One region of the Saccharopolyspora sp. NPDC049426 genome, then DNA from elsewhere that is predicted to be linked to it. Evidence: riboswitches for the same ligand, from Rfam matches in the RefSeq annotation. Region 1 holds a riboswitch; each other region holds the start of a gene.

The links. A riboswitch is a leader RNA that binds a small molecule or an ion and turns the genes downstream of it on or off. The one in region 1 is predicted to bind cobalamin.
Region 2: linked by a shared signal. The riboswitch ahead of AB0J78_RS20725 (CbtB-domain containing protein) and the one ahead of AB0J78_RS22575 (ribonucleoside-diphosphate reductase subunit alpha) in region 1 are both predicted to bind cobalamin.
Region 3: linked by a shared signal. The riboswitch ahead of AB0J78_RS12670 (putative cobaltochelatase) and the one ahead of AB0J78_RS22575 (ribonucleoside-diphosphate reductase subunit alpha) in region 1 are both predicted to bind cobalamin.

The regions. Positions count from the first base shown of each region.
Region 1 covers NZ_JBFAPZ010000010.1:214,823-219,093, reverse strand. Annotated here, with positions in the region: gene AB0J78_RS22575 (ribonucleoside-diphosphate reductase subunit alpha) at 1-2,068, opposite strand, end outside; cobalamin riboswitch at 2,199-2,425, opposite strand; gene rox (rifampin monooxygenase) at 2,486-3,904, opposite strand; gene AB0J78_RS22565 (VOC family protein) at 4,054-4,271, opposite strand, start outside.
Region 2 covers NZ_JBFAPZ010000009.1:144,898-149,168, forward strand. Annotated here, with positions in the region: gene AB0J78_RS20715 (MFS transporter) at 1-1,307, shown strand, start outside; gene AB0J78_RS20720 (CbtA family protein) at 1,427-2,176, opposite strand; gene AB0J78_RS20725 (CbtB-domain containing protein) at 2,188-2,382, opposite strand; cobalamin riboswitch at 2,410-2,583, opposite strand; gene AB0J78_RS20730 (hypothetical protein) at 2,803-3,360, shown strand; gene chrA (chromate efflux transporter) at 3,373-4,271, opposite strand, start outside.
Region 3 covers NZ_JBFAPZ010000005.1:187,085-191,355, forward strand. Annotated here, with positions in the region: gene AB0J78_RS12655 (LysE family translocator) at 1-463, opposite strand, end outside; gene AB0J78_RS12660 (serine protease) at 763-1,581, shown strand; gene AB0J78_RS12665 (GNAT family N-acetyltransferase) at 1,661-2,143, shown strand; cobalamin riboswitch at 2,260-2,448, shown strand; gene AB0J78_RS12670 (putative cobaltochelatase) at 2,487-4,271, shown strand, end outside.

The sequences.
Region 1 (4,271 bases):
CGATCGGCCCGAGCGACCCGTCGTAGAACTTCAGGTCCGCCACCATCGCCTCGTCCCACAGCCCGGCCCGCTTGAGGTCGGCCACCAGGTGCGGGTTGACGACGGTGAAGTCGCCGGACATGTTCGACTTGACGAAGAGGTTGCGGTACAGCGGCTCGATGGACTGGCCGACACCGCAGATGTTGGCGATGGTCGCGGTCGGCGCGATGGCCATCACGTTGGAGTTGCGCATCCCGTTGCCGCGAACCCGCTCCCGCAGCGACGACCAGTCCAGCGTCGAGCTCCGGTCCAGATCCGCACTCCCGCGCGCTTCCTGAACGAACTCCTGGGAATCGATGGGCAGAATTCCCCGGCTCCACAGCGAGCCCTCGAACGAGGCGTAGCGCCCGCGCTCCTCGGCGAGTCGGCTGGACGCGTCGATGGCGTGGTAGCTGATCTCCTCCATGCTGCGGTCGGCGAACTCCACCGCGTCATCGGAGGACATCGGGATCCGCAGCTTCAGCAGGGCGTCGGAGAATCCCATCAGCCCCAGCCCCACCGGCCGGTGCCGGCTGTTGGAGCGCTCGGCCTCGGGGATCGTGTAGAAGTTGATGTCGATGACGTTGTCCAGCATCCGCACGGCCGTGCGCACGGTCGCGGCGAGCCGGTCGCGGTCCAGGCTGTCGGCGGTGACGTGCCGGGCCAGGTTCACCGACCCCAGGTTGCACACCGCGACCTCGTCGGCGGCGGTGTTCAGGGTGATCTCGGTGCACAGGTTCGACGAGTGCACCACCCCGGTGTGCTGCTGCGGCGAGCGCAGGTTGCACGGGTCCTTGAAGGTGATCCACGGGTGCCCGGTCTCGAACAGCATGGTCAGCATCCGCCGCCACAGCTCCACCGCCCGGACCCGCCGGAACACGCGGATCTCGCCGCGCTCGGCCGCGGCCTCGTAGGCCCGGTAGCGCTCGGCGAACGCCGAACCGTAGAGGTCGTGCAGGTCGGGCGTCTCGTCCGGGGAGAACAGCGTCCAGGACTCGTCGGCCTCGACGCGGCGCAGGAACTCGTCGGGCACCCAGTTCGCGGTGTTCATGTCGTGGGTGCGCCTGCGGTCGTCACCGGTGTTCTTGCGCAGGTCCAGGAACTCCTCGACATCGATGTGCCAGGTCTCCAGGTACGCGCACACCGCGCCCTTGCGCTTGCCGCCCTGGTTGACCGCCACCGCCGTGTCGTTGGCGATCTTCAGGAACGGGACCACGCCCTGGGACTCGCCGTTGGTGCCGTGGATGTGGGCGCCGATGCCGCGCACCGGGGTCCAGTCGTTGCCCAGCCCGCCGGAGTACTTGGCCAGCAGCGCGTTGTTCCGGTACGAGCTGAAGATCGACTGGAGGTCGTCGTCCACAGTGGTCAGGAAGCACGACGACAGCTGCGGGCGGGTCGTGCCGGAGTTGAACAGCGTCGGCGTGGAGCACATGAAGTCGAACGACGACAGCAATCGGTAGAACTCGATGGCACGCGCATCGCGGTCGTCCTCGCGCATCGCCAGGCCCATCGCCACCCGCATGAAGAACGCCTGCGGCAGCTCGAACCGGATGCCGTCGTGGTGCAGGAAGTACCGGTCGTAGAGCGTTTGCAGCCCCAGGAAGTCGAAGGCGAGATCCCGCTCGGCGTCCAGCGCCGCGCCCAGCCGGGACAGGTCGAAGCGGGCCAACTCCGGGTCGAGCCGGCCCAGCTCGATGCCCCGCCGCACGTAGTCGGTGAAGTAGGACGCGTAGCGGTCGCGCATCTGCTCCTGGTCGGTCTGCTGCGGCGCACCGGCCAGGTGGCTCAGCGCTTCGCCGCGCAGCTTGTCCAGCAGCAGTCGAGCGGTGACCAGGGAGTAGTTCGGCTCGGACTCCACCAGCGTGCGCGCCGACATGATCAGCGCCTCGCCGAGTTCGGCGTCCCCGATGCCGGGGTAGACGTTGCGCTCGACCTCGGTGAGCACCGCCGACGGGTCCACGTCGGCGAGTCCCGCGCAGGACTGCTCGACCACAGTGGACACGCGGCCGCCGGTGAGCGGAATGGGTTCGGACAGTGCGGTGTCGGTCACCGGGACTCTCTCCTCGCGAGCTCGGAAGGCATGCCCGGAACCGGCGGCGACAGCACGCGAGGACGCGACGGAAGCGAAGACCGTCGCATGTCCGCGTGGACCCTCCCGCGAGGTCCCGGACGGCGCGCACGGGCGTGCGCGCGCCGATGGCAGGTCTTCGGACTCACGGGCGTCCGGTCTCGGGGAATCGCAAGACCGGTCCTACTGGCCGTCGCTTCCCGGACGCGTGGCGTCCAGTGCGTGATGACGGCGGTCGTTCCCGTTCACCGCTGCGGGGCAGTCCCGGATTCGCACCGGGTTCCCTGTTGCCACACCGGACCCGCGCGGGCCCGGTGAACCACCAGCGAGCGACACTCTACATCTTGGGTCTGACTCGTCCACCAACACCAACATGGGCGTGTCGGAGGGAGAAATGAGTCACTTCCCGAACCACTTCGACAGGTGGGGGAGGAGGTCTCGCTGATCGTCCCCGACCCAGGCCACGTGACCGTCCGGGCGCAGCAGGACGGCGGGCGCGTCGAGATCCGCGCCGACGTCGACGACGTGATCGACCCGGTCGTCCCAGCCCTCGACCGAGAGCTCCCCGGTCCGGTCGAGCAGCAGTCCGCGTCCCGTTCGCGTCAGCTCGTAGAGGCGGCCTCGCTCCAGGTTGACATCGCGCATGCGCCTGCCGACCAGGTCGTGGTCCCCGCCGAAGTCGTAGCGCACGTCGAGCGCGATGATCTTCTCGGTGAGGTGCCGGTTGACCTCGTCGAAGTCCATCAGCTCCGACACCAGCCGACGTACCGCCCGCGCGCCCGGCTCGGTGGACATCAGCTGCATCTGCGCGCGCGTGTTGTCCAGGACGGCGGCGGCCACCGGATGCCGTTCGTCCTGGTAGCTGTCGAGCAGGTCCGCCGATGCCCACCCGGCGATCTCCGCGGCGAGCTTCCAACCGAGGTTGAACGCGTCCTGCAGACCGAGGTTGAGCCCCTGGCCCCCGACCGGAGGGTGGATGTGCGCGGCATCGCCTGCGAGCAGCACGCGACCCGCGCGGTAGCGCTCGGCCTGCCGGGTCGCGTCGCCGATGCGGGCGAGGCGGCGAGGGGAGTGCGCGCCGAAGTCGGTGCCCGCGATCGCTTCGAGCCGGCTGGTGAGCTCCCCGAGGGTCGGCGGCGCCGAACGGTCCTCGGCAATACCGGCGGCCGGTACGACGACCCGGCACCACTCGCCGTCGAGAGGACCGACGCCGAAGCGCTTCTGGGTCTTGCGGACCTCGTTCGTCACGGCGGCCATGGTCTCCCGCGACGCGGTCATCTTCATCTCGCCGAGCAGCGTGTCCACCCTGGACGGCTCGCCGGGGAACCCGATGCCGCACAGCTTGCGCACGGTGCTGCGACCGCCGTCGCAGCCGACGAGGTAGCGCGCCCGCAACCGCGTGCCATCGGCGAGCTCGGCGGTCACCCCGTCCTCGTCCTGATCGAGTCCGACCAGTTCACAGCCCCGCCGGACCTCGACGTCGAGCTCGGCTGCCCGCTCGGCCAGCAGTCGTTCGGTCGTGGTCTGCGGGATGCCCAGCACGTAGCCGTGCGCGGTGTCCAGGCGCTCGGGCGCGGGCTTGGAGATGGCGGCGAAGAAACCGCCGAGCGGGTACTTCGTCCCCTCGGCCAGGAACCGCTCCAGCAGGCCCCGCTGGTCCAGGACCTCGATGCTGCGCACGTGCAGCCCCAACGCGCGCACGAAGTCCGTCGGCTCCGCGGCCTTGTCCAGCACGACCACGCCCACCCCGTGCAGCCGCAGCTCCGCCGCCAGCATCAGACCGGTCGGACCGGCACCGGCGACAACAACGTCGATCATCTCTCAACCCCCGGTCACTCCGTGCAGCGAATTCGGCATCTTCGCAGCTCACGGCTTCAGATCGGAGATTCTGCGGCATACCCGGGGGCTTGCCGCAAGCCCCCGGGTGCGCTATACGTTGACTACGGCGGGGAAACGACGCCGACGCGTCATCGGGCCTGGAACAGCTCCACCACGTTGCCCGAGGGGTCTCGCAGCAGGACCTGCTGACCGCCCGGACCGCTGATGACGTCATTGCGGAAATCAACACCTTCGGCGCGCAGCCGATCCACCTCGGCGGCGAGATCGTCGACGATGAGGTGGATCCGGTTCCACCCGCCGGGGCCGGGGATCGCGCCGTCCGGCATCGCCCGGCCCGCTGAGCTGG
Region 2 (4,271 bases), on a different contig from region 1:
CGCCCATGTCCGGCTACCAATGGCTGATCGTCGCGCTCTGCACCTTCATGAACTGCCTCGACGGCTTCGACGTCATGGCGGTCGCGTTCACCGGCCCCTCGGTCACCGAGGAGTTCGGTCTCAGCGGTTCCCAGTTCGGACTGCTGGTCTCGGTCGGCCTGATCGGAATGGCCCTGGGTTCGATGCTGCTCGCGCCCTTCGCCGACCTGATCGGGCGTCGCCCGCTGATCCTGATCAGCCTCGCCTTGGGCACGATCGGCATGTTCGGCGCCGCGATGGCCCCCTCAGTGCTCGTGATGGGCCTCTTCCGGCTCGTGACCGGCATCGGCGTGGGCGGCATCCTGGCCAGCACCAACGTGATCGCCAGCGAGTTCTCGAACACGAAGAACCGCGGGCTCGCCATCGGCATCTACACCGCCGGGTACGGCATCGGCGCGACCCTCGCGAGCCTCGTCGCGAAGACCACGGTCGGTGGTGACTGGCGGATCGTCTTCTACGCCGGCGGTTTCGGAACCCTGCTCGCCCTGATCGTCATCGCCGTCCTGCTGCCCGAGTCGATCGCCTTCCTCGAGCAGCGCCGTCCCCGCGGTGCCCTGGAGCGCATCAACCGGACCCTGGCGCGAATGGGGATGGACTCCACCAGCACGCACGACCTCGACCGGGCGAGCTCGGCTCGCAAGGACGCCGAGCAGGCCGGTTCGGGCTGGTTGAGGCAGCTGCTCGCCCCCACGATCCTGCTCTGGATCATCTTCATCACCATCATGTTCGGCTTCTACTTCGTGAACAGCTGGACCCCAACGCTTCTCGCCGAGGAGGGGCTTTCGAAGAGCGCTGCGGTCACCGCCGGGATGGCGATCTCGATCGGCGGCACCGTCGGCTCCGTGCTCTACGGCCTGGCCGCCCGGGTGCGCCCGCCGCGGGTCGTGCTGATCGGGTTCTCCCTGCTGTCGGCCGCGATGATGGTCGTGTTCATCCTGAGCACCTCGATCCTGTGGCTCGGATTCGGCATCGGCGTCATCGTCGGCGCGCTGATCAACGGCTGCATCGCCGGTGCGTACACCGTCGGGCCACCGCTGTACCCGTCCAACCTCCGCAGCGTCGGCATGGGCTGGGCGCTCGGCATGGGCCGGATCGGCGCCATCCTCTCCCCGACCATCGCGGGGCTGCTCAAGGACGCGGGCGCCTCGGCGACCCAGCTCTACGTCGGCGCCGCCGCAGTCGTCGCGCTCTGCGCGGTCGCCCTGGTCGCGGTGCGCAAGCACGACCCGGAATCCGCCCCGGCAGCCGAGGAACCGGTCACGACCTGAGGAATCCAGCCCTGGTCCGCCGCGAAGTTCGTGCCCCACACGAGATCGGGTGTGGGGCACGAACTTCGTCGCGTCGGCCGGGGGAAGCCGACGCCGCCCTCGACGTCGCCGCGGCACATCTACCGCTGGGTGGCCAACGCCTCCGTTGCGGCTGCGCTGCGGCTGGACTCGTTGAGCAGGCCGAAGGAGAAGCCGAGCACCGCCCACATGCCCGCGAGCTCGGCGAGCGAGGCGAGCCGGAACTGCCACAGCAACGCGGCGGGAACGTCGGCCGGTATCGGATCGGGGTTCGCCGGCCAGGCCCACAGCGCAACGCCGGCGAGCACCGCTGTCGCTGCCGCGGTGGCGGTGGTGGACCGGCTCGGGTTCCACCCGCGGGCCCGCAGGTAGCCGTGCAGGTGGTGGGCCGCGAGCACGATCAGGATGCCTGCGGCGATGAACGAGAAGTACGCCAGCGTCCGGCCCGACACCGACTCGGTTTCACCGACGCCGGGCGGATTCGCCGGGTACTTCAACGCGGGCAGCAGCGACACCGCGAAGAATCCCACCGCGGTCAGCTGGAGGCTGCGCCCGAAGTCGGTGCGCGCGGTCGTCCGATGACGGACGCTGGCGAACACGACCGCGAAGATCACGCCGATGGCCACCCCCACCAGCACGGCGGCGACCATGCCGCCGACCACCTGGACGGGCCGGGAGAACATCTCCTCGTGCGCGTGCTCACCCGAGGCGTGCGAGCGAGCTTCTTCGATCCCGAGCGATGCCTGCAGCGGGGCTTGCACCAGCAGCAACGACAACAGCGCTGCGGTCAGACCGGCGAACGCTCCGGCGAGCAGACCGCGCCGGAGGATCGCGTTGAACGGCGAGCTCATCACGCCCCCGCTCAGTGGCACGGGACGCCGAGGGCGTGCCTGCCGTCGTGGGTGAACTCGTGCACGACATCGGCGGCCTGCGCGAGCAGGAGGCCGTTGTCCTGCAGCACGACGTACAAGGCCACCAGGGCGAACGCGGCGAGCGCCCAAGCCCAGGCCGGAACGTGGATGCGTGGTGCGGCAGCGGACAGAGCAGGAGCGGTCATGTCGAATCCTCTTTTCCATCTCTCGTGGAACTCGGTGCGTGCCGCAGCCGGTCTCCTGGCTTCCGGATCGACGCTTCCCCTGGCCTTCCCAGTCACCTGCCGGTGTCCAGTGGCGCTGTCAGGGTCGCTCCCCGGTCACAGTGGCGAGGACCACGCCGGATTTCCACCGGCTTCCCGTGCACTGCGGCATCCGGAACGGTAGAGGGAGATCCGCGCGGGCACAACAGCCGATCAAGCGACGAACGTCACCGCGCGCCTTGCGCACGACCGTTGTTCAGGTGCAATGACTTCGTGGACGATTCGACCGCTCGCCTGCTGGACCGATGCACCCGATCCCTCGCTCGCGCACCCGAGCATCCCGGGAAACTCTTGCCGTGGGCGGAGTTCTGCCGTCCGCTTTCCGGCCTGCTCTCCTGCAACGTGCGAGAATGGCAGCGGCTGGGCGGTTTTCAACACCACCGGGCCGCAACCGTTCTCGTCGCCTTCCGCGCGTCCTGGCTCGCGTTGTGCGCGACGGTTCCCGAACGCCACCTGGGCCTGCCCATCCCCTCGCTGGCCACCGCACGGGCCGCGGTCGACGACCGGGGGATGCTGCAGGGACTCGTCCTCGACCCCCATGCCACCGAAAATTCCTGGTGGACCACCGTTTCCGGTTTCCTCTCGCCCCTCACGGAGGGACTCGCCTCCCTGGGCGGTCCGCCGCCCGACAGCGACCAGTACTGGGGCAACGCCGTCGGCTTGATCGGTGAAGTGCTCCGGCGCATGGCCACCGACGGGGCCGGCGGGAACGTCTTCGACACCGCCGTTGAACTGCGCAACGCCACCGGACGCGACGACCTGCTCGACCTCAGCAGCACACCACGCGGTCTGCGCTCCCGGCGCCGAACCTGCTGCCAGCTGTGGCGCGCCAACGTCGGTTGCTGCACCGAGTGCGTGCTCCACAACGCACCCCGATCCAGGCGGCCCCCACGCGGGTGAGCGTCGAACCGATCAGGAGACCGGTAGCCCGACGAGGGCGGCTGCGGCGCCGAGTCCAGCGCAGATCGCCAGCACCCTCAGCATCGGCCAGCGCAGGGCGAACACGAGCACGAGGGCGATCGCGGTGATGGCGGCTGCGACAGGCCGGATGCTGGCCAGATCGGGCAGGTTCAGCGACAGGGGCCCGAGCTGCTGGAGATGCGTGCTGGCGAACAGGGTGTGGCCTGCGAAGTACAGGGCGAGGTTGGCGATCACACCGACCACAGCGGCGGTGATCCCGGTCAGCGCGGCCGACAGCGCGTGGTTGTGGCGGAGTCGTTCGACGTGCGGGGCGCCCAGCAGGATGAACAGGAAGCACGGCACGAACGTCACCCACGTCGTCAGCAGCGCGCCCAGCACGGCGGCGACCCACGGGTTGAGCGTCCCCGGATTGTTGTACGCGCCGAGGAAGGCGACGAACTGCACCACCATGATCAGCGGCCCCGGAGTCGTCTCGGCCAACGCCAGGCCGCGCACCATGTCCGAGGCCGACAGCCACCCGTAGACCTCCACGGCGCGCTGCGCGACGAAGGCCAGAACGGCGTAGGCGCCACCGAAGGTGACCAGTGCCGTTCCGGAGAAGAACACCCCCTGCGTGGTGAACACGCTGCCCGCACCGGTGAACAGGGCGACCGCTGCGACCGGCAGCCCCCAGGCGATCAGCCCGACCGCCAGGATCTGCAGCCCGCGGCGCAGCGAGGGCGTCTCGTGGTGCAAAGCGCCGTCGGAGATCAGCGGTGCCGTGCCGTCAGCGGCACCGTCGCTCTCGGCGCGGTTCATGATGTGCGGGGCGAACCGGGCCAGCAGCCAGCCGATCAGACCGGCGGCGGCGATGACGATCGGGAAGGCGATGCCGAACACGGCGATGGCCA
Region 3 (4,271 bases), on a different contig from region 1:
GCGCGACCAGCTGGAGCGCCGGTTGCGCGGACGTACCGACGAACTGCGGCAGGAACGCGAGGCTGAACAGCAGCATCTTCGGGTTGGTCAGGTTGCTGAGCAGGCCGCGCAGGTAGGGGTTGGCGTCCTCCGGCGGCGGAACGTCCAGCGAGCCGGACTCGCGCCTGGTCAACCAGTAACCGCGCACGATGGATCCCGCGAGGTAGAGCAGGTAGGCCGCGCCCACCCACTTCAGGGTCACGAGCACGCCCGGTGCGTTGGTGATGAGCGCACCCAGCCCGGAGATGACCAGCGCGACCTGCAGAGCGCTGGCGCTGTGGATCCCGGCCAGCGCCAGCAGTCCCGCCTTGCGGCCGTGGTTCAGCGATGTGCGCAGCAGCAGGAAGACGTCCACTCCCGGTGTGATGATCACGACCGCGCTCGCCAGCAGGAAGGCGGGCAACGGCGTCGGGTCCAGGAGCACGGCGAATTCCTCTCCATTTCGGGCGGCACGGGCTGCCGCATCGCTTGATCAGGTTCTTCTCGTCATCCGGTCAGGTGAGATCGGCGGATGCCGGTGGTGGAGGTACCCCGGTTCCGCGATGCCCTGGGATGGAGGCGCGACTGTCAACGGCGACATTCGCGAAAGGATTTGTTTCCAGGATCAAGTTTAACGAAATATTTTCCTGCCAATCTGTGAGTTGCGACTCGTGATGTTTCGGTGCGCGGGTGAATACGGTGTGTCCGCTCCGCCGATGACCGCGACAGCTGGAGGCACCGACTTTGGGCCGCGACGAACAGGGACCCGCTGACAAGACCCGTGCGCTGCGCGCGCTCGCCATCGCCGGAGCGGTCACCGCTCTGGCGGGCGGGAGCCCCGCCGCCCACGCGGACCCGGCGATCACCGGGGACGACCAGCCGCAATCCCGGATCCTCGGCGGCTCGGGCGCCACCACGAACGACGCGCCCTGGGTGGTCGCGCTGACCGACCGGTACGGCAACCAGTTCTGCGGCGGCACCCTGATCCGCGCGGGCGAGGTCGTCACCGCGGCGCACTGCGCGCACGATCCGCTCACCGGGGCCGAACGCTCGCCCGAGGACGTCCGCGTGGTCGCCGGGCGCACCGACCTGCGCAGCTCGCAGGGCAGCGAAGCCGAGGTGGACGACGTGTGGGTGCACCCGGGCTACGAGGACTTCACCACCGGCGACGACCTCGCCGTGCTCAAGCTCAATGCTCCGCTGCCGCAGCGCCCGCTGCCCGTGGTCGCGCCCGGCGAGACCGCGCCGTACGAGCCGGGCGCCATGGCCCGCGTCTACGGATGGGGTCGGACCAGCGAGAACGGTCCCAACTCGGACAGCCTGCGCTCCGTCGAGGTGCCCGTCGCCGCCGACGACGCCTGCCGCTCGGCCTACCCGAACTACGACCCGCGCAGCATGTTCTGCGCCGGGTACCCCGAAGGCGGGCGCGACGCCTGCGCGGGCGACTCCGGCGGGCCGATCGTCGCCGGCGGGCGGCTCATCGGCGTGGTGTCCTACGGCACCGGCTGCGGTCGTCCCGGCACGCCCGGTGTCTACACCAGGCTGTCGAACTACCCGTTGTGAGCGGTCGGCGAGTGGCCTGCACAACTCCCGCCGCTGGCGAGTGCGGGAAACCGGGAAGTCCTGTGATATCCAGGTAAGGGTGACCCTTCAGCCGCTCGCGACCGCCGTGCAACGCGCCTACACCGCAGACCTCGACGCCTCCGACTTCTACCGGATGCTGCGGCTGCGGGTCGACGTCTTCGTCGTCGAGCAGGAATGCCCCTACCCCGAACTCGACGGGCGCGACCTGGAGGACTCCACCCGCCACTTCTGGGTCGACTCCGCCGACGACTACGTGCTCGGCTACCTGCGGCTGCTGGAAGACCCCGACGGCACCTACCGCATCGGCCGCGTCTGCACCGCCAAGAGCGCCCGCGGCCTGGGCATCGGTCGGAAGCTGATGCGCGCCGCCGTCGCCGAGGTGCAGAACTCGCCCTCCGTGCTGTCCGCCCAGACCTACGCCAAGGACTTCTACGCCTCCTTCGGCTTCGTGGCGACCGGGGACGAGTACCTCGAAGACGGCATCCCGCACGTCGACATGCGACGCGAACCCCGCCGCGCGGGCATCACCGCCGCTCGCTGAGGCGCCTTCGGGGATGCGGCGGAGCCGGTCGGGTTCCGCCACCCGCACCGCTGAGCAGAGCAACCATCACCACTCCGAACTGTGAGTTGCGGCGCCGGAAGGTTGGGCGCTTGATCGACGTCTGGGACGATGTCGGTGAATCCGTTTGCAAGGGGTGTTGGCAGGAAGCCGGTTCGAGTCCGGCACGGTCGGCGCCACTGTGACCGGGGAGCGGACCTCCCGCGCGAGCCACCGGGGTGACCTGGGAAGGCCGGAGGGACGTGACGATCCGGGAGTCAGGACACTGCGGCCCCTTGTTCCCGACAGCGGGGCGTCCGCACCCCGAGGAAGGAACCACACCGGCATGTCCGCTGCCCCTCGCTTCCCCTTCTCCGCCGTGGTCGGCCACGACGATCTGCGGCTCGCGCTGCTGCTCAACGCGGTGCACCCGCGCATCGGCGGTGTTCTGGTGCGCGGTGAGAAGGGCACGGCCAAGTCGACCGTGGTGCGCGCCCTCGCCTCGCTGCTGCCGTCGCTGGACGTCGTCGACGGCTGCCGCTTCGGCTGCGACCCCGCCGCGCCCGACCCGCAGTGCCCCGACGCACCGCACGGCGCCACCGCCACCCGGCGGCCCGCGCAGCTCGTCGAACTGCCCGTCGGCGCCACCGAAGACCGGCTCATCGGCTCGCTCGACCTCGAACGCGCGCTGACCGAAGGCGTCCGCGCCTTCCAACCCGGCCTGCTCGCCGGAGCGCACCGCGGCGTGCTCTACGTCGACGAGGTCAACCTGCTGCACGACCACCTCGTGGACCTGCTGCTCGACGCCGCCGCCATGGGCCGCGCCCACGTCGAGCGCGACGGCGTGTCCGTCTCGCACGCCTCGTCGTTCCTGCTGGTCGGCACCATGAACCCGGAGGAAGGTGAACTCCGGCCGCAGCTGCTCGACCGCTTCGGGCTCACCGTGCAGGTCGCCGCCTCCCGCGAGGTCGGCACCCGCACGGAGGTCGTCCGCCGCCGGCTCGCCTTCGAAGCAGACCCCGCCGGGTTCGCCGCCCAGTGGGCCGAGGCGGACGCCGAACTCGCCGAGCACATCCGCGCCGCCCGCGCCCGCGTCGAGAACGTCGTGCTGCCCGACTCCGAACTGCGCCGGATCTCCGCGCTGTGCGCGGCCTTCGACGTCGACGGCATGCGGGCCGACCTGGTGCTGGCGCGCACCTCCATCGCCCACGCCGCCTGGCGCGGCGCCGACGCCGTCAGCGAGGAGGACGTCGAAGCCGCAGCCCGCCTGGCCCTGCCGCACCGGCGCCGCCGCGACCCGTTCGACGAACCCGGCATGGCCGAGGACCAGCTGCAGCAAGCCCTCTCCGACGCCGCCGAGCAGGCCGAGGACCAGCCGCCGGAAGATCCCGACGACGACCCCGACGGAGGCCCCGACGGCGGTCCCGGTGGAGGCGGCGAACCCCAGGACGAGCCCACCGGACCCACCGGCGGCGGAGGCGGCGAGGAGCAGGACCAGCAGCCCGGTGGCGGTGACTCCGAACGCGCCCCCGTCGGCGCCGGGCAGTCGTTCCGCGCCCGGTTGCTGGAAGTGCCCGGACTCGGCGAAGGCGCACCCGGCCGCCGGTCCCGCGCCCGCTCCCGCAGCGGGCGCACCACCCGCGCCACCACCGCCGACGGACACGGACTGCACGTGACCGCCACCCTCGCCGCGGCCGCGCCCCACCAAGCCGCGCGCGGACGCAGCGGGCCCGGCCTCGTCCTGCGCTCCGACGACGTCCGCCGATCCCTGCGCGAAGGCCGTGAGGGCAACCTCGTGCTCTTCGCCGTCGACGCCTCCGGCTCGATGGCAGCCCGCGATCGGATGACCGCCGTCAGCGGCGCCGTCCTGTCCCTGCTGCGCGACGCCTACCAGCGGCGCGACAAGGTCGGCGTGATCACCTTCCGCGGCGACAAGGCCGAAGTCGCCCTGCCGCCCACCTCCTCGGTCGACGTCGCCGCCGCCCGCCTCCGCCGGATGCGCACCGGCGGGCGCACCCCGCTCGCCGACGGACTGCTGCGCACCAAGCACCTCATCCAGACCGAGAGCACCCGCGACCCGCAGCGCCGACCGCTCGTCGTGCTGCTCACCGACGGCAAGGCCACCGTCGGC